3 regions of the Streptomyces sp. NPDC093071 genome follow, and region 3 is predicted to be linked to each of the others. Evidence: predicted binding sites of a transcription regulator. Region 3 holds the regulator's gene; each other region holds the start of a gene.
The links. Region 3 encodes HrcA, which represses chaperone genes, less so after heat shock. Its sites were predicted from a motif close to TTNGCACTCNGNNNNNCNGAGTGCNAA; they were not measured.

Region 1 (10,332 bases), on a different contig from region 3:
GACGAACTCTGCGCCCGCAGCACGGTCGTCTCCGTCCACGCGCCCCAACTCCCGTCCACATACCGCATGATCGGCGCGGCGCAGCTGGCGGCGATGCCGGACGGGACGACCCTGATCAACACGTCCCGCGGCTCCCTGGTGGACGAACCCGCCCTCCTCCCCCACCTCCTGTCGGGCCGCCTCGACGCGATCCTCGACGTCACCGACCCGGAACTCCCGCCCCCGGACTCCCCCCTGTACACCCTCCCGAACGTCCTCCTCACCCCCCACGTGGCGGGCTCCCTCGGCAACGAACTGCACCGGATGGCGGAGCAGGCGGTGGGGGAGGTGGAGCGGTACGTACGGGGCGAGGCGTTCGCGGAGGAGGTACGGGCGTCGGACCTGACGCGGTCGGCGTAGCCGCCGGGCCCGCGCTCAGACCTCCAGCGCGCGGACGCCGTACAGGAGGAGGGCGGCCGTCGGCAGGGCCGGGAGGCCCTCGCCGGCCAGTTCCGCGAGCCGCTCCAGGACCACGCCCGCGTACGCGACCACGTCGTTCTGCGCGCCGAGCCGGGCCGTGACGAAGAAGGGCACGGTCCGCACGGGATCCCCCGCTCCACGCCCCCATGCTGCCAGGGCGCCCCGCGCCCCCCGAACCTAAAATGGAAACGTCCCTGCCGCCCCGGGAGGCGTCATGACCTTCGTGCAGATCATCGACTGCAGGACGAGCCGCTTCGACGAGATGAACCGGCTCATGGACCGGTGGGCCGAGCAGACCAGGGGGAAGCGGACGGCCACCCACAGCCTTCTCGGGAAGGACCGGTCCGACGGGTCCCACTTCGTGGAGATCGTCGAGTTCCCCTCGTACGACGAGGCGATGCGGAACTCGCACCTTCCCGAGACCGACCGGCTCTTCCAGGAGATGGTCGCGCTCTGTGACGGGATGCCGACCTTCACGGACCTGGACGTCGTGCGGGACGAGCAGATGTACAAAGCAGCCGCGCGCCGGTTCCTGGAGCTGATCGGCACGCCGGGGGAGCTTCCGCCGCTGGACGAGGTGATCGCCGAGGGGTGCCACAGCCACGACCCCTCCGACGTGCAGGACTCCCTCGGCATGGACGCGATCCGCCGCGGCATCGGGATGTGGCGGCAGGGGTTCGACTTCGCCTTCGCCGTCGAGGACCAGATCGCCGAGGGCGACCGCGTCTGTACCCGCTGGACCTGCGACGCCACCCACACCGGCGACTTCATGGGCCTCCAGCCCACCGGCATCGACGTCCGGATCACCGGCACGCTGATCCAGCGCTTCCGGGAGGACGGCAAGGTCGTCGAGGACTGGTGGCAGTACGACATGCTCGGGCTCATGGAGCGGCTCGGAGCGGTGGAGGAGTAGGGACGCGCTGAGGCCCGGTGCCCCCGCGACGGGGGCACCGGGCCTCAGCGTTCAGCTACGGGCCTCAGTGGGAGTGGCCGTGACCGTGGCCGTGGCCGTGGTCCGCCGGCTCCTCTTCCTTCTTCTCCACCACGAGGGTCTCGGTGGTGAGGAGGAGGGAGGCGATCGAGGCGGCGTTCTCCAGGGCGGAGCGCGTCACCTTCACCGGGTCGATGACGCCGGCCTTGACCAGGTCGCCGTACTCGCCGGTCGCGGCGTTGAAGCCCTGGCCCTTGTCGAGCTCCGCCACCTTGGAGGTGATGACGTAGCCCTCCAGGCCGGCGTTCTCGGCGATCCAGCGCAGCGGCTCGACGGCGGCGCGGCGGACGACCGCGACACCCGTGGCCTCGTCGCCGGTCTTGTCGAGGTTGCCCTCCAGGACCTTGACGGCGTGGACGAGCGCGGAGCCACCACCGGAGACGATGCCCTCCTCGACCGCGGCGCGGGTCGCGGAGATGGCGTCCTCCAGACGGTGCTTCTTCTCCTTCAGCTCCACCTCGGTGGCGGCGCCGACCTTGATCACGCACACGCCGCCGGCCAGCTTCGCGAGGCGCTCCTGGAGCTTCTCGCGGTCCCAGTCGGAGTCCGTGGCCTCGATCTCGGCCTTGATCTGGTTGACGCGGCCCTGCACCTCGGACGAGTCGCCGCCACCGTCGACGATGGTGGTGTCGTCCTTGGTGATGGTGACGCGGCGGGCGGTGCCGAGCACGTCCAGACCGGCCTGGTCGAGCTTGAGGCCGACCTCCTCGGCGATGACGGTGGCACCCGTGAGGGTGGCGATGTCGCCGAGCATGGCCTTGCGGCGGTCGCCGAAGCCGGGGGCCTTGACGGCCACGGCGTTGAAGGTGCCGCGGATCTTGTTCACGACCAGGGTCGACAGGGCCTCGCCCTCGACGTCCTCGGCGATGATCAGGAGCGGCTTGCCGCCACCGGCCTGGATGACCTTCTCCAGGATCGGGAGCAGGTCCTGGATCGAGGAGATCTTGCCCTGGTTGATCAGGATGTAGGGGTCGTCGAGGACGGCCTCCATGCGCTCCTGGTCGGTCACCATGTACGGGGACAGGTAGCCCTTGTCGAAGGCCATGCCCTCGGTGAAGTCGAGCTCCAGGCCGAAGGTGTTGGACTCCTCGACGGTGATGACGCCGTCCTTGCCGACCTTGTCCATCGCCTCGGCGATGAGCTCGCCGACCTGCTGGTCCTGCGCGGAGAGCGCGGCGACGGCGGCGATGTCGGACTTGTCCTCGATCGGGCGCGCGGTGGCGAGGAGCTCCTCGGACACGGCCTTGACGGCAGCGTCGATGCCCTTCTTCAGGGCGGCCGGGGAGGCGCCGGCGGCGACGTTGCGCAGACCCTCGCGGACCAGGGCCTGGGCGAGCACGGTGGCGGTGGTGGTGCCGTCACCCGCGATGTCGTTGGTCTTGGTCGCCACCTCCTTCACCAGCTGGGCGCCGAGGTTCTCGTACGGGTCCTCGATCTCGACCTCGCGGGCGATCGTGACGCCGTCGTTGGTGATGGTGGGGGCGCCGAACTTCTTGTCGATGACGACGTTGCGGCCCTTGGGGCCGATCGTCACCTTCACCGTGTCGGCAAGCTTGTTGACGCCGCGCTCAAGGGCGCGACGGGCGTCCTCGTCGAACTTCAGGATCTTCGCCATGGGAGCGGTTCAGCCCTCTCGGAATCTGCTGGTGGAACGAACGGCGCCCCGGGGCGCCCGGGAAGGGGCCTCGGGGCGCAGCTCAAAGCCTTCTGGCCTGGGGTGACTTACTTCTCGACGATCGCGAGCACGTCGCGGGCCGAGAGGACGAGGTACTCCTCGCCGTTGTACTTCACCTCGGTGCCGCCGTACTTGCTGTAGAGCACGACATCGCCGGTCTTGACGTCGAGCGGCAGGCGCTCGCCGTTCTCGAAGCGGCCCGGGCCCACGGCCAGGACGACGCCCTCCTGGGGCTTCTCCTTGGCGGTGTCCGGGATGACCAGGCCAGAGGCGGTGGTCTGCTCGGCGTCGAGCGGCTGGACCACGATGCGGTCCTCGAGCGGCTTGATGGCAACCTTGGAGCTGGTGGTCGTCACGATCCGACCTCCCCCTTCGGAGATCACGGGGTTGACTGTCTGAGGTGGCGAACCAGGTGGATCCGTCGTCGCGGGTGCCGGACCTGCCCGTCGCTGTGTTGGCACTCTCCGGTGGGGAGTGCCAGAGCCGAGACTATGACCGCGATTAGCACTCGGTCAAGCGGAGTGCCAATTCATCGCTCCGTGGCGTGATCGGGTGCGCGGTTGTACGGGGTTCCGGGGCGGGCCCGCGTCCGGCGCGGGACCCCTCCCCGGGCGCCGCGCAGCGCTCCCCTTCCGGGACCCCGGCCCGTACGGCCTCTGCCCGTTCGACCGCCGCCCGCTCCACCACCGCCCGTCCGGCCTCCGCCCGTTCCACCCCCGCCCGTTCCGCCGGACGTGCCGGGGGCCGGGGCGGCCCCATCTCCTCCGCCGCCCTCCGGCCGAGCCGTTCGATCGAGTCGACCGGGCCGGCCGGGGAGGCGCAGGAGGTGAGGGCCGGGAGGGCGAGCAGCGCTCCGGTCACGGCCAGGGCGGCGGCCCGGCGCCGCCCGCGCCTCCCGGTCCTCACACGTAGTCCTCGAGCTTCGCGACCGCGTACCCCTTGGCCGTGATCACGTTCATCACGCGGCGGACCATGTCGGCCATGCTGCCCTTCCAGTCCTCCTTGCCCCGGAAGTGGGTGAGGACGATGTCGCCGGGGTGCAGGTCCCGGTCCCACTCGCGCCACTCCATGCGGTCGGGGAAGGCCTCGGCGGCCCACAGCGGGACGGCCTCGATCCCGCAGGACTTGGCCGCCCGCAGGGTGTCGTCGTTGTAGTTGCCGTACGGCGGGCGGAAGAGCGTGGGCCGCTTGCCGAACCTCTTCTCGATGACCTCCTGCATCCCGCAGATCTCGCGCTCCTGCCGGGCGTACGAGAGTCCGGGCAGGTAACGGTGGTTGAGGGTGTGGTTGTTGAGGGCGACCCCGCCCTTCTGCGACTTCTGCATCCGGGCGAAGTAGGCGTAGTCGTCGCTGACGACGTAGTCGCTGAGGAAGGCGCTGTACGGGATCTTCAGCTCGTCCATCATCCGCAGCAGCTCGGGGTCCTTCTCCGAGCCGTCGTCGATCGTCAGGAAGACGATCTTCTCCTTGGTCGGCACGGTGGTGAAGACGGGCGGCATCCCCGCGCTCTTCGTCTCGAAGCCCTTGCGGGTGGTGATCTTCGGCTTCACGGCGGGCGGGGCGGGCGCTTCGAGCGGGGGCTTGGCCAGGCCCCACTTCTTGGCGGCGAGCGCGCGGGCGGCCTTCTGGAGACGGGCCTTCTCGGCCTTCTGCGCCTGCGACTCGGGCGCGGCGGCGGCGCCCTGCTTCGGGGCCTGCCGGCCGGAGGCGGGGGAAGGCGGTGCGGTGCGGTCCGGCCCGGCGCCGGAGCAGGCCGTGGCGGCGGAGGCGAGGGCGGCGACGACGAGCGCCGCTCCGAGCGTCCGACGGGAGCGGTGCACGCCTTTTCTCATCTTTTGTTCCTTTTGTCGTACGAGCTGCATGGCGCCGCATCCTGTCAGCGCGACGGCCCCCGCGGGCCGCGACACCGCCGTACCCGGCCCACCGTCCCCCGGCCGGCCCACAGGCTCCCCGGCGCCGGAACAGGGGCCAGAATGGGACGGGTGACCGACCTCGCCTCCTTCGCCGCCCTGCTCGCCCCCGAGGGGCAGACGCTCCTCGCCGCCCTGCGCGACTACGACCCCGCCCGGGAGCTGGCGGTCGCCTCCCGGCTGCGCCGCGACCATCCCGCCGAGCTGGTCACGGCGGCGCTCGGCCAGGCGCGGCTGCGGCAGCGGGCGGTGGCGAAGTTCGGCGCGGAGGACGCGTACCGGATGTACTTCACGCCCCACGGCGTCGAGCAGTCGACGCGGGCCCCGGTCGGCGCCCACCGGGCGGCCCGGATGAAGGCGCTGGGCGTCGGGAGCGTGGCGGACCTGTGCTCCGGGATCGGCGGCGACGCGATCGCCCTCGCCCGCGCCGGGATCTCCGTCCTCGCCGTCGACCGCGACCCGCTGACCGCCGAGGCGGTCCGCGCCAACGCCGAGTCGCTCGGCCTGTCCGACCTGATCGAGGTCCGGTGCGCGGACGTGACGGAGATCGACACCAGCCCGTACGACGCGGTCTTCGTCGACCCCGCGCGGCGCGGCGGCCGGGGCAGGATCTTCGACCCCGAGGCGTACTCCCCGCCGCTGTCCTGGGCGGTCGAGGCGGCCCGGAAGGCCCCCCGCGCGGCCCTGAAGGTGGCGCCGGGCATCCCGCACGAGGCCGTCCCGGCGGAGGCCGAGGCCGAGTGGATCTCGGACGGCGGGGACGTGAAGGAGGCGGTGCTGTGGTTCGGCACGGAGCCGGGCGCGCGCCGGGCCACCCTGCTGCCCTCCGGCACGACCGTCACCGGACGCGGCCTGCCCGACCCGGCGGTCCGGCCGGTCGGCCGCTATCTGTACGAACCGGACGGCGCGGTGATCCGCGCGCACCTGGTGGCCGAGGTGGCCGAGGAGCTGGACGGCGGCCTGATCGACGAGACGATCGCGTACGTGACCTCGGACGCCCTGGTCCCCGCCCCGTACGCCGCCGCGTACGAGATCACCGACGAACTCCCCTTCAACCTCAAGAAGTTGAAGGCGCTGCTGCGGGAGCGGGAGGTCGGCACCCTGACCGTGAAGAAGCGGGGCTCGGCGGTCGAGCCGGAGGAGATCCGCCGCAAGGTGAAGCCGAAGGGCCCGAACGCGGCGACGGTCCTGCTCACCCGGGTCGCGGGCGCCCCGACGATGCTGATCGGACGGCCCGTCCGGGCGGACGGGGGGCGCTGAGGCCTGCGGCCCCGGGCCCCCTAAGGGGCCGGCGGTCCCTCCGTGGTCCCCGTCTCCCGCGCCCGCCCCAGCAGCAGCGCCCGTTCGCTCTCGTTGCGGGTGAGGGCCGCCGCGCGCGCGAACTCGGCGCGGGCCTCCGCCGTCCGTCCCAGCCGGGCCAGCAGGTCTCCCCGGACGCTGGGCAGCAGGTGGTAGCGCGCCAGGGACGGGTCGGCGGCGAGGGCGTCGACCAGCGGGAGGGCCGCCGCCGGGCCCTCGGCCCTGGACACGGCCACCGCGCGGTTCAGCTCGACCACCGGGGAGGGCGCGAGGGTGCCGAGCCGCCCGTAGAGCCCGGCGATGAGCGCCCAGTCGGTCTCCCCGTACGACGCGGCCCGCGCGTGACAGGCGGCGATCGCGGCCTGGAGGGCGTACGGCCCGTACGCCCGCGCGTCCCCGGCCCGCTCCAGGGCCGCGAAGCCGCGCCGGATCAGCAGCCGGTCCCAGCGCCGCCGGTCCTGGTCGGCGAGCAGGACCGGCCGGCCGTCGGGTCCGGTCCTGGCGGCCGTCCGGGAGGCCTGGAGTTCGAGCAGGGCGGCCAGGCCCTGCGCCTCGCCCTCCCCGGGGACGAGGGCGGCGAGGACGCGGGCGAGCCGGAGCCCGTCCTCGCACAGTGCGGGCCTCAGCAGGTCGTCGCCCGAGGTCGCCGCGTACCCCTCGTTGAAGATCAGGTAGACGACCTCCAGAACGGAGCCGAGCCGGGCGGCCCGCTCCTCGCCGTACGGCACCTCGAACTCCACGCCCGTCCTCGCGAGCGTCCGCTTGGCGCGGGTGATCCGGGCCGCGACGGTCGCCTCCGGCAGCAGCAGGGCGCGGGCGACCTCGTCCGTCCGCAGGCCGCCGACGAGCCGCAGCGTCAGCGCCACCCGCGCCCCGGCGGAGAGGACGGGGTGGCAGGTGGTGAAGACCAGCCGCAGCACGTCGTCGTCGATGTCGCCGGGCCCCGACGGCTCGGGGTCGTACGACTCCCCCGGGAGCGCCCGGCCCACCTCGGCGAGCTTGCGGGCGTAGGTCTCGCGCCGCCGCACGAGGTCGACGGCGCGGTGCTTGGCGGTGGCCGTCAGCCAGGCGCCCGGCCGCTCCGGGACGCCCGTGCGCGGCCACTCCTCCAGGGCGGCGACCAGGGCGTCCTGGGCGATCTCCTCGGCGATGCCCAGGTCGCGGACGATCCGCGCGGCGGTCGCGACGACGCGCGGCGACTCCATCCGGAAGACGGTGTCGAGGACGTCTCCCACCGAAGCCGCGCCGTGTGCCGTCACGTCCCCATGACAGCACACGGCACCGACAGCCTCCGGGGTTCAGGCTCCCGGCTGCTCCTCGACCTCGCGGACCTCCAGGCCCACCGTCCAGTGCGGCGGGTGGGCCGCCAGGAAGCGCTTGGCCCACTCCAGCGCCTCGGCCCGGTCCTTGCACTGCATCAGGGCGTAGCCGCCGACGACCTCCTTGGTCTCGGTGAAGGGGCCGTCGGTGAGGGAGAGCCTCCCCTCCGACCAGGTGATGCGGGTGGCCTCGGCGGTCGGCCTGAGGCCTGCCGTGTCCAGCATGACGCCGGCCTTGGTGATCTCCTCGAAGAGCGCTCCCATCCGCTCCTCGAAGCCGGGGTCGGCGTCCGCCATGTCGATGGTGTCCTCCTCGACGCGGACGAACGTCATGAAGCGGGGCATGGTGTCTCCTCACGAGCGCGGTGGCGGGGGCCGTCCCCCGCCTCTCACTCCTACGACGAACGGGGACCGCCCGCATCGACACCGCGCGCGGAGGAGTTTCCCGGGGACCCGTACGGGGCCCTCAGACGTAGTCCTCCAGGCGCGCCACCGTGAAGCCCTGCTCCTGGATGCGGCGGAGCATGGTGGCCGTCATCTCGGTCATCGTGCGGCCCTTGAGTTCGGACGGGCCGCGGAAGTGGGCGAGGACGATGTCGCCGGGGTGGAGCTTCCGGTCGCCGCGCTGGTACTGCATGTTCTGGATCTGCATGGACTCGCGCCACAGCACGATCGCGTCCACCCCGCAGGTGCCGGCCGCCGTGCGGGTGGCCTCGTTCCAGTTGCCGTACGGCGGGCGGAAGAGGCGCGGGGCCGTGCCGTACCGCTCCTTCAGCCTCTCCTGCTGGCCGCAGATCTCGCGGCGCTGGGCGTCCGGGGAGAGGGTGCGCAGGTTGGGGTGGGTGAGCGTGTGGTTGGCGACGCCGTGGCCCTGGGCGACCAGCGGGGAGAAGTAGGCGTAGTCGGCGCGGATGGCGGAGTCGGTCAGGAACATGGTGAAGGGCACCTTGAGCTCCTTCATCATCGTGACGAACTCGGGGTCCTTCTCCGCCCCGTCGTCGATCGTGAGGAAGACGATCTTCTCCTCGGTGGGGATCTCGCTGATCACCGGCACCGGCTCCCCGGGCCCCCGGACCACCGGCTTCACCGCCGGCGGCGCGGGCGGGGCCGCGAAGGGCTTCAGACCCCACTTCCGGTACGCGGCGGCCGCCGGGGCGCCCGGGGCCCCGGTCTCCGCGGCGGACCGGGACGGGGCCGGCGCGGACGACGTCGGCGGGGCCGGGGTGGTCACGGGGGCGGCGGGGCGCTCCGCCGTGCAGCCGGTCACCAGCAGGGCCGCGGCGGTCAGCGCCGCCCAGAGCACGATCGTCTTCTTCACGCGCCGGGAGATGCCCGGACGGCCCGAATGGTTGCCCGACGGTCGCACGTGTGACCGATCGGACATCCGTCCGTACGGCTACTCGACCGCCTCGAACCGCCAGCGGTGGACCGGCCGGGTGATCAGCTCCGCGTCCGGCTCCGGCAGCTCCGGCAGCTCCGCGTCGAACGCCTCCGCCTCCCACCAGGTGAGGACGAGGACCCGGTCCTGGGGCGCGCGGAAGACCTCCCGGCGCACGGGCTCGTACGCGAGGACCCGGGACCGCTCCCGGGCCCACTCCAGGAGCTCGGGGCCCCGCCCCTGCGCGGCCCGCGCCTCCCACATGAGGGTGAGCCTCACGAGTACAGGTTCTCCTTGCTGACCTCGTGCACGTGGTCGTGATCGTGGGAGTGGCCGTGCGCGTGGGCGCCCGGCACGTGCGGGTCCGTCACCGGCAGCGAGGAGTCCGCCGACAGCTCCAGGTCGGAGGCGGCCCGGCCCCGGGCGACCATCTCGGAGCCGAGGGCCGCGACCATCGCGCCGTTGTCCGTGCACAGGCCCGGCCGGGGCACCCGCAGCCGGATCCCGGCGCGCTCGCAGCGCTCCTGGGCGAGGGCCCGCAGCCGCGAGTTCGCGGCCACGCCGCCGCCGATCATCAGGTGGTCGACGCCCTCGTCCTTGCAGGCCCGGACGGCCTTGCGGGTGAGCACGTCCACGACCGCCTCCTGGAAGGACGCGGCCACGTCCCGCACCGGCACCTCCTCGCCGGCCGCCTTCTTCGCCTCGATCCAGCGGGCCACAGCCGTCTTGAGGCCGGAGAAGGAGAAGTCGTACGCCGGGTCCTTGGCGCTGCTCAGACCGCGCGGGAAGTGGATCGCCTCCGGGTCGCCCTCCCGGGCGAGCCGGTCGATGACCGGTCCGCCGGGGAAGCCGAGGTCGAGCACGCGGGCGATCTTGTCGAAGGCCTCGCCGGCCGCGTCGTCGATGGTGGCGCCCATCGGCCGCACGTCGGAGGTGATGTCGGTGGAGAGCAGCAGCGAGGAGTGCCCGCCGGAGACGAGCAGGGCCATCGTCGGCTCGGGCAGCCTGCCGTGCTCCAGCTGGTCGACGCAGATGTGCGAGGCCAGGTGGTTGACGCCGTAGAGCGGCTTGCCGAGGGCGTAGGCGTACGCCTTGGCCGCCGAGACGCCGACGAGCAGCGCGCCCGCGAGGCCGGGCCCGGCGGTGACGGCGATGCCGTCGAGGTCCTTCGCGGAGACCCCGGCGGTCTTCAGGGCGCGCTCGATCGTCGGGACCATCGCCTCCAGGTGCGCGCGGGAGGCGATCTCGGGCACGACGCCGCCGAAGCGGGCGTGGGTGTCGACGCTGGAGGCGATGGCGTC
Region 2 (10,332 bases), on a different contig from region 3:
CGCGATCCTCCCCCTCGTCGGCGGCGCCGGGAACATCACCTCCGTCGCCCACTGCATGACCCGCCTCCGCCTCGGCCTGCGGGACCGTTCGCTCGTCCGGGACGAGGAACTCAAGGCCCTGCCGGCCGTGATGGGCGTCGTCGAGGACGACACGTACCAGATCGTCCTCGGGCCGGGCACGGTCGCCCGCGTGACCCCGGAGTTCGAGGCCCTGGTGGCCGAGGCGCCGACGACCGAGACCCTGGCGGACGGTGCCCCGGTGCCCTCCGCCGACGACCTCGCGGCGCAGGGCGCGGCGATCAGGGCGGCCCGCAAGGCGAAGAACCAGACCCCGTTCAAGCTGTTCCTCCGCCGGATCGCGAACATCTTCGTCCCGCTGATCCCCGCCCTCATCGGCTGCGGCATCATCGCCGGCCTCAACGGCCTCCTGATCAACCTCGGTTGGCTCCCGGGCGTCACCCCCGCCCTCGCCGCGATCGCGAGCGGCTTCATGGCCCTCATCGCGGTCTTCGTCGGCTTCAACACGGCGAAGGAGTTCGGCGGCACGCCGATCCTGGGCGGCGCGGTCGCCGCGATCATCGTCTTCCCGGGCGTCGCCAAGGTCGACGCCTTCGGCCAGCCCCTCTCCCCCGGCCAGGGCGGTGTGCTCGGCGCGCTGGGCGCGGCGGTCCTCGCGGTGTACGTGGAGAAGTGGTGCCGCCGGTGGGTGCCGGAGTCCCTGGACGTCCTGGTCACCCCGACGCTCACGGTCCTGGTCTCCGGCCTGGTCACGATCTTCGGCCTGATGTTCGTCGCGGGCGAGGTCTCGACCGCGATCGGCACGTTCGCCGACTGGCTCCTCGCGCACGCCGGCGCGGGCGCGGGCCTCCTCCTGGGCGGTCTGTTCCTGCCGCTGGTGATGCTGGGCCTGCACCAGGCGCTCATCCCGATCCACACCACGCTCATCGAACAGCAGGGCTACACCGTTCTGCTGCCCATCCTGGCGATGGCGGGCGCGGGCCAGGTCGGCGCGGCCATGGCCGTCTACCTGCGGCTCCCCCGCAACGGCTCCATCCGCCGCACCATCAAGTCCGCCCTGCCGGCCGGTTTCCTGGGCGTCGGCGAGCCCCTGATCTACGGCGTCTCGCTCCCGCTGGGTCGCCCCTTCGTCACCGCCTGCGTGGGCGGCGCCTTCGGCGGCGGCTTCGTCGGCCTCTTCAGCATGTGGGGCGCCAAGGTCGGCTCGACCGCGATCGGCCCGTCGGGCTGGGCGCTCTTCCCGCTCCTCGACGGGAACAAGGGCCTGGGCGAGACGATCGCGATCTACGCGGGCGGCCTGCTCACCGGCTACCTGGCCGGCTTCGTGGCCACGTACTTCTGGGGCTTCGGCGCCCGGCTCCTGGAGGAGTTCAACGTGGACACGGACGCGGCCCCGGAGACGCTGGTGGCCGCCTCGCCGACCCCGCCGGGCCCCGGACGGGACGGCGGAGAGAACCCCGGACAGAACCCCGAGCCGAACCCCGAACAGGAACCGGCCAAGGTCTGACGCCCGCACGGGAACGCCCCTGTACGGAAACGCCCCTGTACGGGAATGCCCCCGGGGACGCCCTCCGCACGTCCGCCACCCCCGTACGGGGACGCCCCCCGCACCTCCGTCACCCCCGTACGGAAGCCCCCGGACGCTCCCTAGACTTCCCGCCCATGACGACCACGCAGCGCATCGCCGCCGACCTCGCCCCCACCGGAGTCCTCCGCGCCTCCGTCAACCTCGGGAACCCGGTGCTCGCCCAGGGCACCCCCGAGAACCCCTCCGGGATCACCGTCGACCTGGCTCGGGAGATCGGGGCCCGGCTCGGGGTCGGGGTCGAGCTGCTCTGCTTCGACGCGGCGCGGAAGTCCTTCGAGGCGATGGCGGACGGACGGGCCGACCTCTGCTTCCTCGCCGTGGACCCGGCGCGCGAGGCGGAGGTCGCCTTCACCGCCCCGTACGTCGTCATCGAGGGGGTGTACGCCGTACCGCGCGACTCCGCGCTCACCACGGCCGAGGAGGTCGACGCCCCCGGCGTCCGGATCGGGGTCAAGAAGGGCTCCGCCTACGACCTGTTCCTCACCCGGACCCTCGCCCACGCGACCGTCGTGCGCGGCGAGGAGGGCGTCGACGTCTTCCGGGCCGAGTCCCTGGAGGCGGGCGCGGGCATCCGGCAGCCCCTGACCGCGTACGTACGGGAGAACCCCGACCTCCGGCTGATCGAGGGCCGTTTCATGGAGATCCGCCAGGCGGTCGGCACCAGCCTCTCCCGCACCCCGGAAACCCTCGCCTTCCTCCGCGCCACGATCGAGGAACTGAAGACGAACGGCTTCGTCACGGACGCGCTGCGCCGCTCCGGCCAGGACACGGGCCTGCTGGCCCCGCCGGCCTGACGGAAGCGGCCCCGTGCCGCCCGTACGACGCCCGAGGGCGGCACCCCCACCAGGGGGTGCCGCCCTCGTTCGCGTTCAGCGATGAACCGCCGATCCCGGGATCAGGAGATCCCCGAGGATCAGAAGTCCATGTCACCGCCCGGCATGCCGCCGCCGGCCGGCGCGGCGGCCTTCTCCGGCTTGTCGGCGATGACGGCCTCGGTGGTGAGGAACAGCGCGGCGATCGACGCGGCGTTCTGCAGCGCGGAGCGCGTCACCTTCGCCGGGTCGATGATGCCCTCGGCGATGAGGTCGACGTACTCGTTGGTCGCGGCGTTCAGGCCGTGGCCGACGGGCAGGTTGCGGACCTTCTCCGCCACGACGCCGCCCTCGAGGCCGGCGTTGACGGCGATCTGCTTCAGCGGGGCCTCCAGGGCCAGCTTCACGATCGCGGCACCGGTGGCCTCGTCGCCGGAGAGGTCGGCCTCGAGCTTCTCGAAGACGGTCGACGCCTGGAGCAGGGCCACGCCACCGCCGGCGACGATGCCCTCCTCGACGGCCGCCTTCGCGTTGCGCACGGCGTCCTCGATGCGGTGCTTGCGCTCCTTGAGCTCGACCTCGGTCGCGGCACCGGCCTTGATGACGGCCACGCCGCCGGCCAGCTTCGCGAGGCGCTCCTGGAGCTTCTCGCGGTCGTAGTCCGAGTCGCTGTTCTCGATCTCGGCGCGGATCTGGTTCACGCGACCGGCGACCTGCTCGCTGTCACCGGCACCGTCGACGATGGTGGTCTCGTCCTTGGTGATGACGACCTTGCGGGCGCGGCCCAGCAGGTCGAGGCCCGCGTTCTCCAGCTTGAGGCCGACCTCCTCGGAGATGACCGTGCCGCCGGTGAGGATGGCGATGTCGTTCAGCATGGCCTTGCGACGGTCGCCGAAGCCCGGGGCCTTGACCGCGACGGACTTGAAGGTGCCGCGGATCTTGTTGACGACCAGGGTCGACAGGGCCTCGCCCTCGACGTCCTCGGCGATGATCAGCAGGGGCTTGCCCGACTGCATGACCTTCTCCAGGAGCGGGAGCAGGTCCTTCACGGAGGAGATCTTGGAGTTGACGATCAGGAGGTAGGGGTCGTCGAGCGACGCCTCCATGCGCTCCATGTCGGTGGCGAAGTACGCCGAGATGTAGCCCTTGTCGAAGCGCATGCCCTCGGTGAGCTCCAGCTCCAGACCGAAGGTCTGGGACTCCTCGACGGTGATGACGCCTTCCTTGCCGACCTTGTCCATCGCCTCGGCGATGAGCTCGCCGATCTGGGTGTCGGCGGCGGAGATGGAGGCCGTGGAAGCGATCTGCTCCTTGGTCTCGACATCCTTCGCCTGCTCGAGGAGGGCGCCGGAGACGGCCTCGACGGCCTTCTCGATGCCGCGCTTGAGGGCCATGGGGTTGGCACCGGCGGCGACGTTGCGGAGGCCCTCGCGGACGAGCGCCTGGGCGAGGACGGTGGCGGTGGTCGTACCGTCGCCGGCGACGTCGTCCGTCTTCTTGGCGACTTCCTTGACCAGCTCGGCGCCGATCTTCTCGTACGGGTCCTCGAGCTCGATCTCCTTGGCGATGGAGACACCATCGTTGGTGATCGTGGGGGCGCCCCACTTCTTCTCGAGGACGACGTTGCGGCCCTTGGGGCCGAGGGTGACCTTGACGGCGTCAGCGAGCTGGTTCATGCCGCGCTCGAGACCGCGCCGGGCCTCCTCGTCGAACGCGATGATCTTGGCCATGTGAAGTGGTCCTCCCGGACATGGGGTGGATAACGCTCCAGGACCGCGCCGACGCCCGCGACGGACGGCCTCCGCATCTCCGCGTGGTTCCTTGCCCCACCCGGCCGGCGGCCTCGTCTGCCCGATCCTCGTAGCACTCTCACCTTCCGAGTGCTAACGCCAATGATTAGCACTCGCCCTAGGAGAGTGCAAGCGACTCTCGGGTTTCGGGAAGGGGCGGCTGGGGTCAGAGGGGTCCGGGAACGCGCGAGGGGCCCGCGTCCCCTGGGGGATGCGGGCCCCTCGACGGCGTTGCGTCGGTGGCCGATCGCGCCTCGCTCAGACGGCGAGCTTGACCATGTCCGCCTGCGGACCCTTCTGGCCCTGCGAGATCTCGAACTCGACTCGCTGTCCCTCTTCGAGGCTGCGGTAGCCATCCATCTGGATCGCGCTGTAGTGGACGAAAACATCCGCACCACCGTCGACCGCGATGAAGCCGTAGCCCTTCTCCGCGTTGAACCACTTGACGGTGCCCTGAGCCATGCCTAACTCCCCTGTTACTGGCCCTTGCGCGGGGCCGCACTTCACGAACCCCGGGTCAGACCCTGCGCCGGAACGCGTCGACCGCCGCTGAATGTATCTGTCCAACTGCCCTCTGCAACAGGCCATTCGGGCGAGAATTCTGGGCAGCGCGGAAAGGAGGATTGGGGAGATTCCCCTGAATCGCGGGGCAAGTCGGGCCCGGCAAAGCGCGCAGAAGGTGCACAACGCGCACACAGTTTGACTGCTTCTTGTCAGGTCGAGGCGCGTTTTCATATGCGCCCGGCATGAGCAGCGGAGGGGACTTCCCCAACTCTACCGCGCTCAACCATGCAGAATTGCCCCTTCCGCTTATGGACGCGGAAGGGGCAATTCAAGAAAGTCGGGACAACGGGAACCGCCCGTCGGATACCGCTCGGCGGATACGGCTCAGCAGCCGCCGGCGACCGCCGGGATGATCGAGACGCCGGAGCCGGCCGGGGTGGCCGTCTCCAGGCCCTGCTCGAAGCGCACGTCGTCGTCGTTCACGTAGACGTTCACGAAGCGGCGCAGCTTGCCCTGGTCGTCCAGGACGCGGGCGGCGATGCCCGTGTGGTTCTTCTCCAGGTCGGCGATGACCTCGGCGAGGGTCGCGCCCTCGGCCTGGACCTCGGACCGGCCGCCGGTGTAGGTGCGGAGGATGGTGGGGATGCGGACGTTCACTGCCATGACGTGCGTGACCTTTCGGAGGGCCGGAGGGCCGGGGTACCGGGTGCCGGAGAGCCGGGGTGCCGGGGGATGCTTCAGTGCGCCAGGCCGGCGTCGCGGAAGGCGTCCAGGCTCGGGCGGATGGTGACGGTCTCCCGAGAGGTGTCGGCCACCGCGTCCAGGGTCTTGAGCCCGTCGCCGGTGTTGATGACGACGGTGGTGAGCTCCGGGTCGATGAGGCCGTTCTCCACGAGCTTGCGCGCGACGCCGACGGTCACGCCGCCCGCGGTCTCGGCGAAGATGCCCTCGGTCCGGGCGAGCAGCTTGATCGCGTCGACGACCTGCTCGTCGTTCACGTCCTCCACCGCGCCGCCGGTGCGGCGGGCGATGTCGAGGACGTACGGGCCGTCGGCCGGGTTGCCGATGGCGAGCGACTTGGCGATCGTGTTCGGCTTCTGGGGCCGTACGACCTCGTGGCCCTCCTTGAAGGCGACCGACACCGGGGAGCAGCCCTCGGCCTGGGCGCCGAAGATCTTGTACGGCTTGTCCTCGACGAGGCCCAGCTTGATGAGCTCCTGGATGCCCTTGTCGATCTTGGTGAGCTGGGAGCCGGAGGCGATCGGGATGACGATCTGGTCGGGGACGACCCAGCCGAGCTGCTCGCAGATCTCGTACGCGAGCGTCTTGGAGCCCTCGCCGTAGTACGGGCGGAGGTTGACGTTCACGAAGCCCCAGCCCTCGCCGATCGGGTCGCCGATGAGCTCCGAGCAGAAGCGGTTGACGTCGTCGTAGTTGCCCTCGATGGCGACGAGGTCGCCGCCGTAGACGCCGGCCATGACGACCTTGCCCTCTTCCAGGTCGTGCGGGATGAACACGCAGGAGCGGAAGCCGGCGCGGGCGGCGGCGGCGCCGACGGCGCCGGCCAGGTTGCCGGTGGAGGAGCAGGAGAGGGTGGTGAAGCCGAAGGCGCGGGCGGCCTCGATGGCCTGGGCGACGACCCGGTCCTTGAAGGAGTGGGTCGGGTTCCCGGAGTCGTCCTTGACGAAGAGCTTGCCGGGGGCGACGCCGAGCTCGCGGGCGAGGTTGTCGGCCTTGACGAGCGGGGTCCAGCCGGGGTTCAGGTTCGGCTTCTCGGCGACGTCGGCCGGGACGGGCAGGAGGGGGGCGTAGCGCCAGATGCTGGCGGGGCCGGCCTCGATGCGCTTCCGCAGTTCCTCGGGGTCGCCGGCGGGGAGGTCGTACGCGACTTCGAGCGGGCCGAAACAGAGCTCGCAGGCGAAGATCGGGCCGAGGGCGAAGACTTCACCGCATTCGCGACAGGAGAGCCCGGACGCGGGACCGAGGTCGACGGTGGTGGCGGGTGCGACGGTCTGAACAGCCATGGAGGGGAGGCCCTTTCTCCTCATCTTTCTCAATGGCGAATTTTTCGCCATGAGACGGATTTGGCACCTTCCCTAGCCGGGGGCCCCGATGGATCACGAGACGAACCGACTGGAGGGTTGCCGGGGCTTCAACGGGCCGTTTCCCTCTGCCCCTCTGGATGAGCGGTATTCGATTGTGGGGAGGGCCGGGACTTTCGTTCCTGCGCTCCGACGCGTACGCCACCCCGACGTGCACGGGGTCGCTGCGTTGTTCAAGACTGTAACCGAAGGCCCGGGTGCTTGGACGGCCCGTCCGAACCGCGAGATGGAGATCACGTGCTGGAAGAGGTGGAGCGCTGGCTGTCCCGGCGGTCCTGGTCCGTGGCGGACCGGCCGCTGGAGCGGATCCTCGCCGCCAAGCGTGCGACGACGGTCAGCGTGGTGCTGCCCGCGCTGAACGAGGAGGCGACCGTCGGGGACATCGTGGCCGTGATCCGCCGCGAGCTGATGTCGGAGGCGGTGCCGCTCGTCGACGAGCTGGTGGTGCTCGACTCGGGTTCCACGGACCGGACGGCGGAGGTCGCGGCGGCGGCCGGGGCGCGGGTGGTCGCGCGGGACGACATACTCCCCCGGATACCGGCCGTGCCCGGCAAGGGCGAGGTCCTGTGGCGGTCACTGATGGTGACGAGCGGGGACGTGGTGTGCTTCGTCGACGCGGACCTGCGGGACTTCTCCGCGGACTTCGTGACGGGGATCGTGGGCCCGCTCCTGACCGACCCGGACGTGGACCTCGTCAAGGCGATGTACGACCGCCCGCTGGACGGATCCCCTGGTCAGGGCGGCCGGGTGACGGAGCTGGTGGCGCGCCCGCTGCTCAATCTGCACTGGCCGCTGCTGGCCGGCTTCGTGCAGCCGCTCGGCGGCGAGTACGCGGCCCGCCGCTCGCTCCTGGAGCGGCTGCCCTTCCCGGTCGGTTACGGAGTGGAGCTGGGCCTCCTCGTGGACGCGCTGCACACGGTGGGCCTGGACGGGCTCGCGCAGGTGGACGTGGGGGTCCGCAAGCACCGGCACCAGGACGGGCGGGCGCTCGGCCGGATGGCGGCGACGATCTACCGGACGGCGCAGCTGAGGCTGTCGCGGGGGCACATGGTGCGGCCGCTGCTGACGCAGTTCGAGCGGGGCGAGCGGGGCTTCGAGCCGCGGACGTACGCGGTGGACACGGAGGAGCGGCCGCCGATGGCGGAGATCGCGGAGTACGCGCGGCGACGCGTGGCGTAACGCGACCTTATGACCCGTTTTACATACATTCACTGTCCATGGATTCCATGGGCTTCGGACGACGTACGGGCAGGGCGCTGGCGGTGGCGGGCCTGACGGTGGTGGCGTGGGCGCCCGCGGCGGCGGACGCGGCCCCGGCGCCGCCGGTCCCGGCCCACGCGTCCCCGGCCCACGCGTCCCCGGCGCCGGGCGCACCGGGAAAGGCGGTCACTCCACCCCACCCCCGGGGGAACGGGGAACGCCTCTGGCTGCTCGGCGGCCTGGTGACGGCGCTCGCGGCGGCGGGCCTGGTGGCGAGGGCGGCCCTGCGCGACCACCCCGCCCCCTGAACCCCCGGGGGTTCCCGCTGACCCTCCGTGGCCGGATCACCCTCGTCTTGTATACGTACGTTTGAGCGTTTCCGGGACGGGCTAGGTTCGCCACATGGCTACTGTGCTCGTGGCATCCAACCGGGGTCCCGTCTCGTACGTGCTCGGCGAGGACGGCTCGCTCGACACCCGCAGGGGCGGCGGCGGCCTGGTCTCCGGCCTGAGCGCCGTCTCCTCGCAGGACAGCGTGTGGGTGTGCGCGGCCCTCGGCGAGGGCGACCGGGAGGCGGTCCGGCGCGGGGTCGGCGAGCCCGGCGTGCGGATGCTGGACATCGATCCGGACGTGTACGCGGACGCGTACAACGGCATCGCGAACTCGGTGCTGTGGTTCCTCCACCACCACCTGTACGACGTCCCGCGCGAGCCGGTGTACGACGCGGAGTTCCGGCGCCGGTGGGAGTCGTACCGCGCCTACAACCGCGCCTTCGCGGAGGCGCTGGCCGGGGCGGCGGACGAGGGGGCGGCGGTCCTGGTGCAGGACTACCACCTGGCGCTGGTCCCCGGGCAGCTCCGGGAGCTCCGCCCGGACCTGCGGATCGCGCACTTCACCCACACGCCGTGGGCGTCCCCGGAGTACCTGCGGATGCTGCCGGACGACGTCCGCGAGGAGCTGCTGTGGGGGATGCTCGGCGCGGACGAGCTGGGCTTCCACACCTCGGCCTGGGCGGAGGCCTTCGCGGCGGGCGCGCGGGTGGAGGGCACCGGGACGCGGGTCGCGGTGCATCCGCTGGGCGTCGACGCGGAGGAGCTGCGGGCGCTCGCGTACCGGCCGGCGGTGGATGAGCGGCTGGCGGAGCTACGGGCCGAGGTCGGCGACCGGAAGACCATCGTCCGCGTGGACCGCACCGAGCTGTCGAAGAACATCCTGCGCGGCCTGCTGGCCTACCGCGAGCTCCTGACCACCCGCCCCGAGTGGCGCGGCCGCGTGGTCCACCTGGCGTCGGCGTACCCCTCGCGGCAGGACCTGGAGGTGTACCGCTCGTACACGACCTCGGTGGCGGCCCTCGCGGAGGAGATCAACGCGGAGTTCGGCACGGAGGACTGGACGCCGGTCCTGGTCTCGGTGAAGGACGACTTCACCCGCTCCCTCGCGGCCTACCGCCTCGCGGACGTGGCCCTGGTGAACCCGGTCCGCGACGGCATGAACCTGGTGGCCAAGGAGATACCGGTGGTCTCGGAGCAGGGCTGCGCCCTGGTCCTCTCCCGCGAGGCGGGCGCGTACGAGGAACTGCGCGAGGACGCCCTCACGGTGAACCCCTTCGACGTCTCGGAGACCGCCGAGGCCCTCCACACCGCCCTGACGATGCCCCCCTCCGAACGCGCCGACCGCACCAAACGCCTGGCAACGGCGTCGACGGCCCTGCCGCCCCAGCGGTGGTTCCTTAACCAGTTGGAGGCGCTCGGGAGGACGTCGTAGGGCCTGACGCGGGGCGGTCCGGCTCCGCCGCTGCACCTGCCGAACTACGCAATGCCGGCGTTCGACGCCGAGGGGCGGCCGGTGGGCTACGCGTACGGCAACACGGTCGAGAGCGGGGACCGGTGGTGGAAGAGGATGAGCGGCGTGGACCCCACCCCCGCCCTCACCCGCTCCCCGACCCTGACCCTGATCCTGGTCCTGGTCCTGGTCCTGAAGGAGATCGGCGCGCCGCATCCACGACGAACTCCTGGCCGGTCGCGACGAGGCGTACGTGTCCCTGATGGTCAACGCGTCGGCCGGCGACGGAAAGGTCCGGCGGGTCTACGAATCCTGGGGCTACGAGGCGATCGGCACGAGCCGCCCGTCCCCGGAGTCCCCCGTGCTCACCGCGATGATCCGGCCGACGGGGGTCGGTGCCTGACGGGGACGGGACTCACTCGTCGCCGTCGTCATCCCCGCCGTCGATGACGGTCAGCCCGGCGCCCCTCCGCGTGTACGGGTCGGGGGCGTCGGCCGGGATGCCCTGGACGGCACGGCCCTGGGCAGCTCCGTTG
Region 3 (10,332 bases):
AGGGCGAGGGCGGTGCGGACGCCGTCGTAGTTGTCGCCCGCGTAGCCGCCGAAGTAGGCGGGGTCGTCGGAGTTGACGGTGACGAGGAGGCCGGCGGACATCATGGCGCGGAGCGGATGGTCGGCGAGGGTGTCGATGACGCGGAGGCGGACGTTCGACAGGGGGCAGAGGGTGAGCGGGACCCGCTCGCGGGCGAGGCGGGCGACGAGGTCGGGGTCGTCCATGCAGCGCAGGCCGTGGTCGATCCGCTCGACGCCGAGGACGTCGAGGGCCTCGCGGACGTACGCCGCGGGCCCCTCCTCGCCCGCGTGCGCGACCCGGCGCAGGCCGAGCGCGGCGGCGGCCTCGTACACCTCGCGGAACTTGGCCGGCGGATGGCCGACCTCGGCCGAGTCGAGGCCGACGCCGGTGATCCGGTCCAGGTACGGCTTCGCGGCCTCCAGGGTGGCGAGGGCCGATTCGGCGGACTCGTCGCGCAGGAAGCACATGATGAGCCGGGTGGAGATCCCGTACCGCTCCTCGGCGCGGTCGAGGGAGGCGGTCAGGCCCTCGATCACGGTGCCGATCGGGACGCCGCGCGCGGTGTGCGCCTGCGGGTCGAAGAAGATCTCGGCGTGCCGGACGCCCTGGGCGGCGGCCCGCTCCAGATAGGCGTCGGTGAGTTCGGTGAAGTCCTCGGCGGTGCGCAGGACCGCCATGAGGCCGTAGTACAGGTCCAGGAAGGACTGGAGGTCGCTGAAGCGGTACGCCTCGCGCAGGGCGTCGGTGTCCGCGTACGGCAGGGTGACGCCGTTGCGCGCGGCGAGCGCGAAGGCCAGCTCGGGTTCGAGGGTGCCTTCGATGTGGAGGTGCAGTTCCGCCTTGGGTACGGGCATGTTCACGTTCGTTTCGGTACGGGGACCCTCATGAGGTCCTGGGCAATGCTCAGCTCGCCGTCGAACCCGGCCGCCCGCGCCTGCCGTTCGAACTCGGCGGGGTCGTGGTAGCGCTGCGAGAAGTGGGTGAGGACGAGGTGCCGCACGCCCGCGTCGCGGGCGACCGCGGCGGCCTGTCCGGCCGTGAGGTGGCCGTGGTCGGTGGCGAGGCGGACGTCCTCGTCGAGGAAGGTCGACTCGATGACGAGCATGTCGGCGCCCTCGGCGAGGGCGTGGACGCCGTCGCAGAGCCGGGTGTCCATGACGAAGGCGAAGCGCTGTCCGCGCCGGACCTCGCTGACCCGGTCGAGGGTGACGCCGTTCAGGACGCCGTCGCGCTGGATGCGGCCCACGTCGGGGCCCTGGATGCCGTGCTCGGCGAGCTTCCCCGGCAGGATGCGGCGGCCGTCGGGCTCGATCAGCCGGTAGCCGTAGGACTCGACGGGGTGGGAGAGCCGGCGCGCTTCCAGGGTGAACTCGTCGGTGACGGCGAGCGGCCCGTCGGCGGCGACGGGCACCTCGACGAGCTTCACGGTCTCGCGGTAGGCGGTGGCGTACCGCAGCCGCTCGAAGAAGTGCCGACCGCTCGCCGGGTAGTGGGCGGTGACCGGGTGCGGGACCTGGTCGAGGTTGATCCGCTGGATCACCCCGGCCAGGCCGAGCGAGTGGTCGCCGTGGAAGTGCGTGACGCAGATCCGGTCGAGGTCGTGCGCCGCGACCCCGGCCCGCAGCATCTGGCGCTGGGTGCCCTCGCCGGGGTCGAACATGATGCCCCGGCCGTCCCAGCGCAGCAGGTAGCCGTTGTGGTTGCGGTGCCGGGTCGGGACCTGGCTGGCGGTCCCGAGGACGACCAGTTCGCGTACGGACACGGTTTATCCGGGGGGCCAGTTGAGGCCGCGGCCGCCCAGGACGTGCGCGTGGGTGTGGAAGACGGTCTGGCCCGCGCCCGCGCCGGTGTTGAGGACGATCCGGTAGCCGGTGCCGTCGGTCTTCTCCTGGGCGGCGACCTCGCCGGCCTCGCGCAGCAGGTCGGCGGCGACGTCCGGCGCGCCGGCCGCGAGGGAGGCGGCGTCCGGGTAGTGCACGCGCGGGATCACCAGGACGTGGGTCGGGGCCTGCGGGTTGATGTCGCGGAACGCGACGGTCGTCTCGGTCTCGCGGACGATCGTCGCCGACACCTCCCCCGCCACGATCTTGCAGAACAGGCAGTCGCTCTGCGGCTCTCCGGCCATGGTCCGGGCCTCCTCGCCTCCGTCGGTCAGTACACGCGCATCGTATCCGCCGCCGCCGACAAGATCGGATGCCGTTCTCCCGGAAGGGCCCGGTCCGGTCAGTCCTTGGGCACGCGCCGGTTCAGGAACGAGCGGCTCACCCAGTACGTGACGATCACGCCCCAGAACAGCACTCCGCCGAGCGCGCCGGGCACGCCCGCGTCGAAGGACCAGAGGGCCATGGTCAGCACCGAGTAGAGCCCGAGCAGCCCCACGGCCGTCGCCATGGCGATCACCGGCCGGCAGCCGCGCGCGACGAGCAGCAGCGGGCGGCGCAGCCGGGGCGGCATCCGGCGGCTCATCCACAGGGCCCAGCCGCCCCAGGCGCCGACGAGGACGGCCGCGCCGATCAGGAACGGGACGACCGCCCCGGCCCCGGTCACGCCGCCGCGGACGGGGGCGACGCCGAACGCGGAGGCGACGAAGCCGAGCAGGGCGACCCAGCGGGCCCCGGCGGCGGTGTTCCAGGCCATGGCCTCCAGGTTGTAGCGGGCCTTGCGGTCCTGGAGGTCGAGCGCGGCGGAGGCGACGAACCCCTCGGCGGCCTGCGTCCACGCCCCGCGCCGGAACCAGCGGCGGCGCAGCCGGAGCAGCGAGAGGTTGTTGTGGGCCTCGCTGCTCTGCGGGTTGAGCCGCAGCGCCGTCTCGTACGCGCGCCGCGCGGTGTCGTGGTCGCCCCGGCGCTGGGCGGTGAGGCCGACCAGGAAGTGGGCCGCGTCCTCCTCTGGCGCGAGGTTCACGGCGGTCCGCGCGGTCTCGTACGCCTCGACGGTGCGCGCGTGCGCGAGGAAGCGCTCGCCGTGCTCGCCGTGCTCCGCGAGGGCGGTGCCGAGCGCGTAGTGGGTGCCCCAGTGGTGCGGGGCGAGCGCGACGGCGTGCCGGGCGGTGGACTCGGCCTCCTGGAACCGCCTCTGGGAGAGGAGGACCTGGACGCGCATCAGCCAGGCGCCGAGCAGTTCGGGCTCGGCCCGCAGCGCCTGGTCCACGGCGGCCAGGGCGGCGGGGTGGTGGCCGCCCCGGTGGTGGCAGCGAGCGAGCAGGACGAGGGCCTCGGCGTCCTCCGGTTCGGTCGCCAGGTGCTGGGCGGCGAGCTCCCCGGCCCGCTCGTACCGCCCGGCCTCGTACAACGCCTCGGCGCGCCGCATCGCGGTGCCGTGGGCGCCCCGGGCCTCCGCCTCGCTCACAGCTTGCGCTTCCGCTTGAGGTGGGCGAGCAGGTCGTCGTAGAGGCCGCCCTCGTTGGCGAACATGGCGACGTTCCGGGCGGCGGCGAACCACGGTTCCGTGGACGGCTTGATCTGCTTGGCCGCGCCGAGCAGGTCCTTGGTGGTGATCAGGCGTACGGAGCCGCTGCGGGCGGAGTCGAGGAGCGCGGTCTCGGCGGCCGTCTCGCAGACGTGGGCGAGGTCGGCGCCGGAGAAGTCCTCGGTGGCCTTGACGAGCTTGCCGAGGTCGACGGCCTCGATGGGGCGCTCGCGCAGGTGGTAGCGGAGGATCGCCTCGCGGGCGGCGGCGTCGGGCGGCAGCACGAGCAGGGTGCGGTCGAGGCGGCCGGGGCGGCGCAGCGCGATGTCGACGTCCCAGGGGACGTTGGTGGCGGCGAGCACGAAGACGCCCTCGTTGCCGGCGCCGCTCGCGATGCCGTCGAGTTCGGTGAGGAGCTGGTTGACGACGTTGCGCAGGCCGCTGTGGTGGGTGCGGGAGCGCTTGGCGCCGAGGGCGTCCAGCTCGTCGAGGAAGACGACGCAGGGGGCCTGGCGGCGGGCGGTCTCGAAGATGTCGTGGATGTTCTTCTCGGAGGCGCCGATCCACATGTCGAGGACGTCGGAGAGCGAGACGGTGAGGAAGCTCGCGCCGAGCTCGCCCGCGACGGCCCGGGCGATGAAGGTCTTGCCGCAGCCGGGCGGGCCGTAGAGGAGCAGGCCGCCGCGCAGCGACTTGCCGTACAGCCTGCGCAGTTCGGGGTTGCGCATGGGGGCGAGGAAGGCGGCCTCCAGGCGGTCCTTGACCTCCTCCATGCCGCCGACGTCGGCGAGGCGGACGGAGCCGGGGGCGTCGACGTCCCAGGCGGCCGCGTCCCCGGCGGTGCCGTCGCCGTCGGCGGCCTGCGGGTCCTCCAGGAAGCGGGGCCCGACGAGGTCCTGGACCTGCTGCTCGGCGGCGTTCCAGTCGAAGGAGGGGGCGGGGGCGTCCGGTGCGGGGGCGTCCGGGGCCGGAGTCGGAGCCGGGGCCGGGGTCTCCGTCGCGGTCGCGGGCGGGGGCGGGGTCGCGGGCGGGGTCGCGGGCAGACCCATCGCGCGGACCATCAGGGCGCGGGCGTCCGCGTCCCCGGGCGCGTGCTGGAGGGCGACGGCCGCCTCGGCGACGGCCTCGTCGTTCCGCCCCTCCGCGAGGAGGAGCTCGGCGAAGTGGAGACGCAGGGGCACGTCGCCGGGGGTGGCGGCCACGGCGGCGCGGAGACTGCGGATCAGGGGGGACTCGTCGGCCATGCGGCCACCCTAAGGAGCCCCCGGGGGCGGCCGTCCACCGGGTTGGCCCCCTCTTTCCTCCGTACGTCCTTCGTACACTGCGCCGCATGAGACGGGACGGGGCCCCGCGCGGGCTGACGGTGGACGACGGCACGGTCTGGCTCTGGAACGTCCGGCACCGGCACCCCGACTGCCGGACCGTGCTCGCCCTGCGCCGCGCCGAGCGCCCGCACGCCCTGCTCCGGCTGGTCTTCCGGGAGGCGCCGGGCCGCGCGGTGGCCGGTTTCCCGATGGGCCGGCACGAGGTGCTCGCCGCCGGGGGCGGCCGGCTCAACCTGGACGAGCCCGGGGTCGTCCGCCGGTTCCTCGACGCGGCGCTGGCCCGTGACCTCGTCCCCGCCGCGAACGGGACGCGGGAGGAGGACGGCTGGCCGCTCTTCGACGAACTGACGGCCGGGCGGCCCCGGTCCTCGGGCCCCTAGCCCCCGCTCCCAGCCCCAGCCCTGGCCCTAACCCCTGCTCCCCGCCCCTCGTCCTAGCTCCAGCGGCCCGTCCGGCCCAGGACCAGGGCCGTCGCCGCCGTGCCCGCCGTGGAGGTGCGCAGCACGCTGCGGCCCAGCCGGTACGGCTTCGCGCCGGCCGCCTCGAAGGCGGCGAGTTCCTCCGGGGAGACCCCGCCCTCGGGCCCGACGACGAGGACGACCGAGCCCTTGGCGGGGAGGTCGGCGGTGGCGAGCGCGCCGCTGGGGTGGTCGCGGTCCTCGTGCAGGACGGCCGCGAAGTCGGCCTCCGCGAGGAGGGCGGCGACCTGCTTGGTCGTCATGAGGTCCGCGACCTCGGGGAAGCGGGTGCGGCGCGACTGCTTGCCGGCCTCGCGCGCGGTGGACCGCCACTTGGCGAGCGCCTTGAGGCCCCGGTCGCCCTTCCACTGGGTGATGCAGCGGGAGGCGGCCCACGGGACGATCGCGTCGACGCCGGTCTCCGTCATGGTCTCGACGGCCAGCTCGCCCCGGTCACCCTTGGGGAGCGCCTGGACGACGGTGATCCGGGGCTCGTCCTCGGGGTCCTCGTGGACCTCGGCGACCCGCACGGTGAGCTGGTCCTTGCCCTCGGCGGCCAGTACCTCGCAGGCGGCCCAGCGGCCCCGGCCGTCGGCCAGGACGAGTTTCTCGCCCTCCCGCAGCCGCTTCACGGAGACGGCGTGGCGGCCCTCGGGACCGTCCAGGAGGAAGGTCCCGGCGCCGGGGACGGCGTCGACGACGAAGACGGGTGCGGTCACGAAGTGCTCCTGTGGGCCAGTTCCGAGAGGGCTGTGTCGAGTTCGGCGGCGAGGACCTCGACCAGCCGCCCGGCGGGGAGCGCGCGGGCGAGGCGGTGGCCCTGGCCGGCCCAGAGGGCCATGCCCTGGGCGTCCCCGGCGGTGGCGGCGGCCTTGCGCAGCGGGGCGGTGAGGTGGTGGACCTCGGGATAGGCGGCGGGGGCGTACGGGCCGTGCTCGCGCATGAAGCGGTTGACGAGGCCGCGCGCCGGGCGCCCCGAGAAGGCCCGGGTGAGGGCGGTGCGGGTGAACAGCGGGTCGGTCAGGGCCCGCTTGTGCAGCGGGTGGGCGCCGGACTCGGGGCAGCCGAGGAAGGCGGTGCCGAGCTGGGCGGCCCCGGCCCCGGCGGCGAGGACGGCGGCGATCTGGGCGCCGCGCATGATCCCGCCCGCGGCGACGATCGGGAGGCCGGTGCTCTCGCGGACCTGGGTGACGAGGGCGAGCAGGCCGGTGCCGGGCGCGCAGTCCTCGTCCGGGTCGTCGCGGTACGTCCCCTGGTGCCCGCCCGCCTCGACGCCCTGGACGCAGACGGCGTCGGCCCCGGCGCGCTCGGCGGCGAGGGCCTCCTCTGCGGAGGTGACGGTGACGAGCGTGTACGTGCGGACGCGGGCGAAGGAGGCGAGGACGTCGGGCGCGGGGCAGCCGAAGGTGAAGGAGACGACGGGGACCGGGTCCTCCAGGAGGATGGCCAGCTTGGCGTCGTAGGCGTCGTCGCGGGAGTCGTCGGTCTCGCCGAGCGGGGTCCGGTACCAGTCGGCCTCTCCGGCGAGCTGGTGCCGGTAGACCTCGACGGCGGCCGGGTCGGCGGGCCGTCCGGTCTGCGGCACGAAGAGGTTGACGCCGAAGGGGCGCGCGGTGAGCCCGCGCACCTGCTTGATCTCCTGGTACAGGCCTCCGGCCGTCTTGTAGCCGCCGGCCAGGAAGCCGAGCGCCCCGGCCTCGCAGACGGCTCCGGCCAGCTCAGGACAGGAGGCGCCACCCGCCATGGGGGCCTGCACGATCGGGAACCGAGAGAGATCGTTCAGTGCGGTGGTGGACATATGGGCATCGTGTCATGCCGCGGGGAGGGGTATGGAAAGGGGCGGTATCCATGTATGGACACCGCCCCTCCCCCTGCGTACGGGATGCGTACGGGCGCGGCCTACCGCCCGTTGAACGCGTCCTTCAGGCGCGAGAACAGCCCCTGCTGGCCCGGCTGGAACTGCCCCGTGGGGCGTTCCTCGCCGCGCAGCTTGGCGAGCTCGCGCAGGAGGCGCTCCTGCTCCGCGTCGAGCTTGCCCGGGGTCTGGACCTCGACGTGCACGATCAGGTCGCCCCGGCCGTTGCCGCGCAGATGGGTGACGCCGCGGCCGTGCAGCGGGATCGACTGGCCGGACTGGGTGCCCGGACGGACGTCGATCTCTTCGAGGCCGTCGAGGGTCTGCAACTGCACCTTGGTGCCGAGCGCGGCCGCCGTCATCGGGAGGGTGACCGTGCAGTGCAGGTCGTCGCCGCGCCGCTGGAACGTCTCGTGCGGGGTCTCGTGGATCTCGACGTACAGGTCGCCGGCGGGGCCGCCGCCGGGGCCGACCTCGCCCTCGCCCGCGAGCTGGATGCGGGTGCCGTTGTCGACGCCGGCCGGGATCTTGACCGTGAGGGTGCGGCGGGAGCGGACCCGTCCGTCGCCCGCGCACTCGGGGCACGGGGTCGGGACGACGGTGCCGAAGCCCTGGCACTGGGGGCAGGGCCGGGAGGTCATGACCTGGCCCAGGAAGGACCGGGTGACCTGGGAGACCTCGCCGCGGCCGCGGCACATGTCACAGGTCTGCGCGGAGGTGCCGGGCGCGGCGCCCTCGCCGGAGCAGGTCGTGCAGACGACCGCCGTGTCGACCTGGATGTCCTTGGTGGTGCCGAAGGCCGCCTCGTTGAGGTCGACCTCCAGGCGGATCATGGCGTCCTGGCCCCGGCGGGTGCGCGAGCGCGGGCCGCGCTGCGAGGCCGTGCCGAAGAAGGCGTCCATGATGTCGGAGAAGTTGCCGAAGCCACCGGCTCCGAAGCCGCCCGCGCCGCCTCCGCCGGAGGCCGAGAGCGGGTCGCCGCCGAGGTCGTAGACCTGCTTCTTCTGCGGGTCCGAGAGGACCTCGTAGGCGGCGTTGATCTCCTTGAAGCGCTCCTGCGTCTTCGGATCGGGATTGACGTCCGGGTGCAGCTCGCGCGCGAGCCTCCGGAACGCCTTCTTGATCTCGTCCTGGGAAGCGTCGCGGCGCACGCCGAGTACGGCGTAGTAGTCCGTGGCCACTTACGACTCCGCCAGGATCTGTCCGACGTAACGTGCCACTGCGCGTACCGCTCCCATCGTTCCGGGGTAGTCCATGCGGGTCGGTCCGACCACGCCGAGTTTGGCGACTGCCTCGCCGCCCGAACCGTAGCCGACCGAGACGACGGACGTGGAGCTCAGCCCCTCGTGGGCGTTCTCGTGCCCGATCCGTACGGTCATGCCCGATTCCTTGGCCTCGCCGAGCAGCTTGAGGAGGACGACCTGCTCCTCCAGAGCCTCCAGGACGGGCCTGATCATCAGGGGGAAGTCGTGTCCGAAGCGGGTGAGGTTGGCGGTGCCGCCGATCATCAGCCGCTCCTCGTGCTCCTCCACGAGCGTTTCGAGGAGGGTCGCGAGCACGGTCGAGACCGTGGCGCGGTCCTCGGCCTCCTCGAAGGACTCGGGGAGGTCCTGCACCAGCTGCGGCACGTCGGCGAACCGGCGGCCGACGACCCGGCTGTTGAGCCGGGCCCGCAGGTCGGCGAGCGAGGTGTCGCCGAAGGGCGCGGGGCAGTCCACGACCCGCTGCTCGACCCGGCCGGTGTCGGTGATGAGGACGAGCATCAGGCGGGCCGGGGCCAGCGAGAGCAGTTCCACGTGCCGGACGGTCGAACGGGTCAGCGAGGGGTACTGGACGACGGCGACCTGCCGGGTCAGCTGCGCGAGCAGCCGGACCGTGCGGCCGACGACGTCGTCCAGGTCGACCGCGCCGTCGAGGAAGTTGTGGATGGCCCGCCGCTCGGGCGTCGACAGCGGCTTGACCCCCGCGAGCCGGTCGACGAACAGCCGGTAGCCCTTGTCCGTCGGGATGCGGCCGGCGCTGGTGTGGGGCTGGGCGATGTAGCCCTCCTCCTCGAGCACGGCCATGTCGTTGCGCACGGTGGCGGGCGACACGCCGAGCTTGTGGCGCTCCGTGAGCGCCTTGGAGCCGACGGGCTCCTCCGTCCCGACATAGTCCTGGACGATGGCGCGCAGCACCTCGAGTCTGCGTTCGCTGAGCATCGTGCGCACCTCCAGCTGTCGTCGGTCGTTACGGTTGCTCCGCTTTTGGCACTCGCCCTGTCCGAGTGCCAGCGATCCCGGGCCAGTGTACGGCGGCACACGTCGCTCCTGGCAAGGAGGCGACGCCCCACCGGTTAGCGTCGGGGCATGGACGTCGACTGGGAAGCACGGGGATGGGAACGGCTCGCGGACGGGGTGGGCCGGCGACGGCTGCCCGGCTGGGACGCCACGGTGGGGCTCGTCGTGGGCGAACGGGCGGTGCTGCTGTACGACACGGGGTCGTCCCTCGCGGAGGGCGCGGAGCTGCGGGCGGAGGTGGCGGAACTCACGGGCGGGCGGAGGGTGACGCACATCGCACTGAGCCATCCGCACTTCGACCACGTGTTCGGCACGGCGGCCTTCGCGGGCGCGGAGGTCTTCGGCGCGGTCGGCACGGAGGAGCTGCTCGCCCGGGAGCCGGACCGGGAGGAGCTGCGGGCGGACGGGGTGAAACAGGGCCTGGACCCGGCGGCGGCCGCGGAGGCGGCGGACGTGCTGGTGGCCCCGCGACACGTGGTCTCCGGCGAGTGGACGCTCGACCTGGGCGGCCGGCAGGTGCTCCTGGCGAACGTGGGTCCCGGGCACACGGGCCACGACCTGGCGCTCCTGGTGCCCGGCCCGCCGGAGGTGGTCTTCTGCGGGGACCTGGTGGAGGAGTCGGGCGAGCCGCAGGCGGGCCCGGACGCGATCCCGTCCCGCTGGCCGGACGCCCTGGACCGGCTCCTGTCGCTCGGCGGCGAGGACGCGGTGTACGTGCCGGGGCACGGGGCGGTGGTGGACGCGGCGTTCGTACGACGCCAGCGCGAGGAACTGGCGACGCGCTTCTCCGTCGCATAACGTCGCCCGAATGCGCAGCTACAACCCGGACTTGACGCCCCCATGGAAGCGCTCGGCGCCCGTCCCCGAGGTCCCGGCCGATCGGGACCTCGTCGTGGAGGAGGTGGCGACGGGGTTCTGCGGGGCGGTGATCCGCTGCGAGGCGGGGACGGTGACCCTGGAGGACCGCTTCGGCAAGCACCGGGTCT

Region 1: groES (co-chaperone GroES) is a predicted target of HrcA. The motif match lies at 3,580-3,606, and genes of this name have one in related genera.
Region 2: groL (chaperonin GroEL) is a predicted target of HrcA. The motif match lies at 4,315-4,341, and genes of this name have one in related genera.

Annotation. Positions count from the first base shown of each region.
Region 1 is NZ_JBIVPH010000004.1:347,528-357,859, forward strand. It holds gene ACIQD7_RS18435 (hydroxyacid dehydrogenase) at 1-399, shown strand, start outside; gene ACIQD7_RS18440 (hypothetical protein) at 415-582, opposite strand; gene ACIQD7_RS18445 (ester cyclase) at 674-1,372, shown strand; gene groL (chaperonin GroEL) at 1,437-3,065, opposite strand; gene groES (co-chaperone GroES) at 3,173-3,481, opposite strand; gene ACIQD7_RS18460 (hypothetical protein) at 3,627-4,031, opposite strand; gene ACIQD7_RS18465 (polysaccharide deacetylase family protein) at 4,028-4,957, opposite strand; gene ACIQD7_RS18470 (THUMP-like domain-containing protein) at 5,099-6,295, shown strand; gene ACIQD7_RS18475 (RNA polymerase sigma factor) at 6,316-7,539, opposite strand; gene ACIQD7_RS18480 (YciI family protein) at 7,633-7,998, opposite strand; gene ACIQD7_RS18485 (polysaccharide deacetylase family protein) at 8,120-8,971, opposite strand; gene ACIQD7_RS18490 (hypothetical protein) at 9,050-9,295, opposite strand; gene tsaD (tRNA (adenosine(37)-N6)-threonylcarbamoyltransferase complex transferase subunit TsaD) at 9,307-10,332, opposite strand, start outside.
Region 2 is NZ_JBIVPH010000004.1:637,129-647,460, forward strand. It holds gene ACIQD7_RS19970 (PTS transporter subunit EIIC) at 1-1,525, shown strand, start outside; gene ACIQD7_RS19975 (transporter substrate-binding domain-containing protein) at 1,681-2,400, shown strand; gene groL (chaperonin GroEL) at 2,520-4,148, opposite strand; gene ACIQD7_RS19985 (cold-shock protein) at 4,467-4,670, opposite strand; gene ACIQD7_RS19990 (MoaD/ThiS family protein) at 5,097-5,375, opposite strand; gene thrC (threonine synthase) at 5,450-6,736, opposite strand; SAM riboswitch class I at 6,754-6,901, opposite strand; gene ACIQD7_RS20000 (glucosyl-3-phosphoglycerate synthase) at 7,052-7,993, shown strand; gene ACIQD7_RS20005 (hypothetical protein) at 8,032-8,322, shown strand; gene ACIQD7_RS20010 (trehalose-6-phosphate synthase) at 8,417-9,778, shown strand; partial or broken gene ACIQD7_RS20015 (GNAT family N-acetyltransferase) at 9,830-10,199, shown strand; gene ACIQD7_RS20020 (hypothetical protein) at 10,212-10,332, opposite strand, start outside.
Region 3 is NZ_JBIVPH010000003.1:762,300-772,631, forward strand. It holds gene ACIQD7_RS14805 (adenosine deaminase) at 1-875, opposite strand, end outside; gene ACIQD7_RS14810 (ribonuclease Z) at 878-1,783, opposite strand; gene ACIQD7_RS14815 (histidine triad nucleotide-binding protein) at 1,787-2,146, opposite strand; gene ACIQD7_RS14820 (tetratricopeptide repeat protein) at 2,245-3,369, opposite strand; gene ACIQD7_RS14825 (ATP-binding protein) at 3,366-4,673, opposite strand; gene ACIQD7_RS14830 (hypothetical protein) at 4,760-5,134, shown strand; gene ACIQD7_RS14835 (16S rRNA (uracil(1498)-N(3))-methyltransferase) at 5,188-5,931, opposite strand; gene ACIQD7_RS14840 (nitronate monooxygenase) at 5,928-7,010, opposite strand; gene dnaJ (molecular chaperone DnaJ) at 7,112-8,248, opposite strand; gene hrcA (heat-inducible transcriptional repressor HrcA) at 8,249-9,268, opposite strand; gene ACIQD7_RS14855 (MBL fold metallo-hydrolase) at 9,416-10,144, shown strand; gene ACIQD7_RS14860 (DUF3097 domain-containing protein) at 10,155-10,332, shown strand, end outside.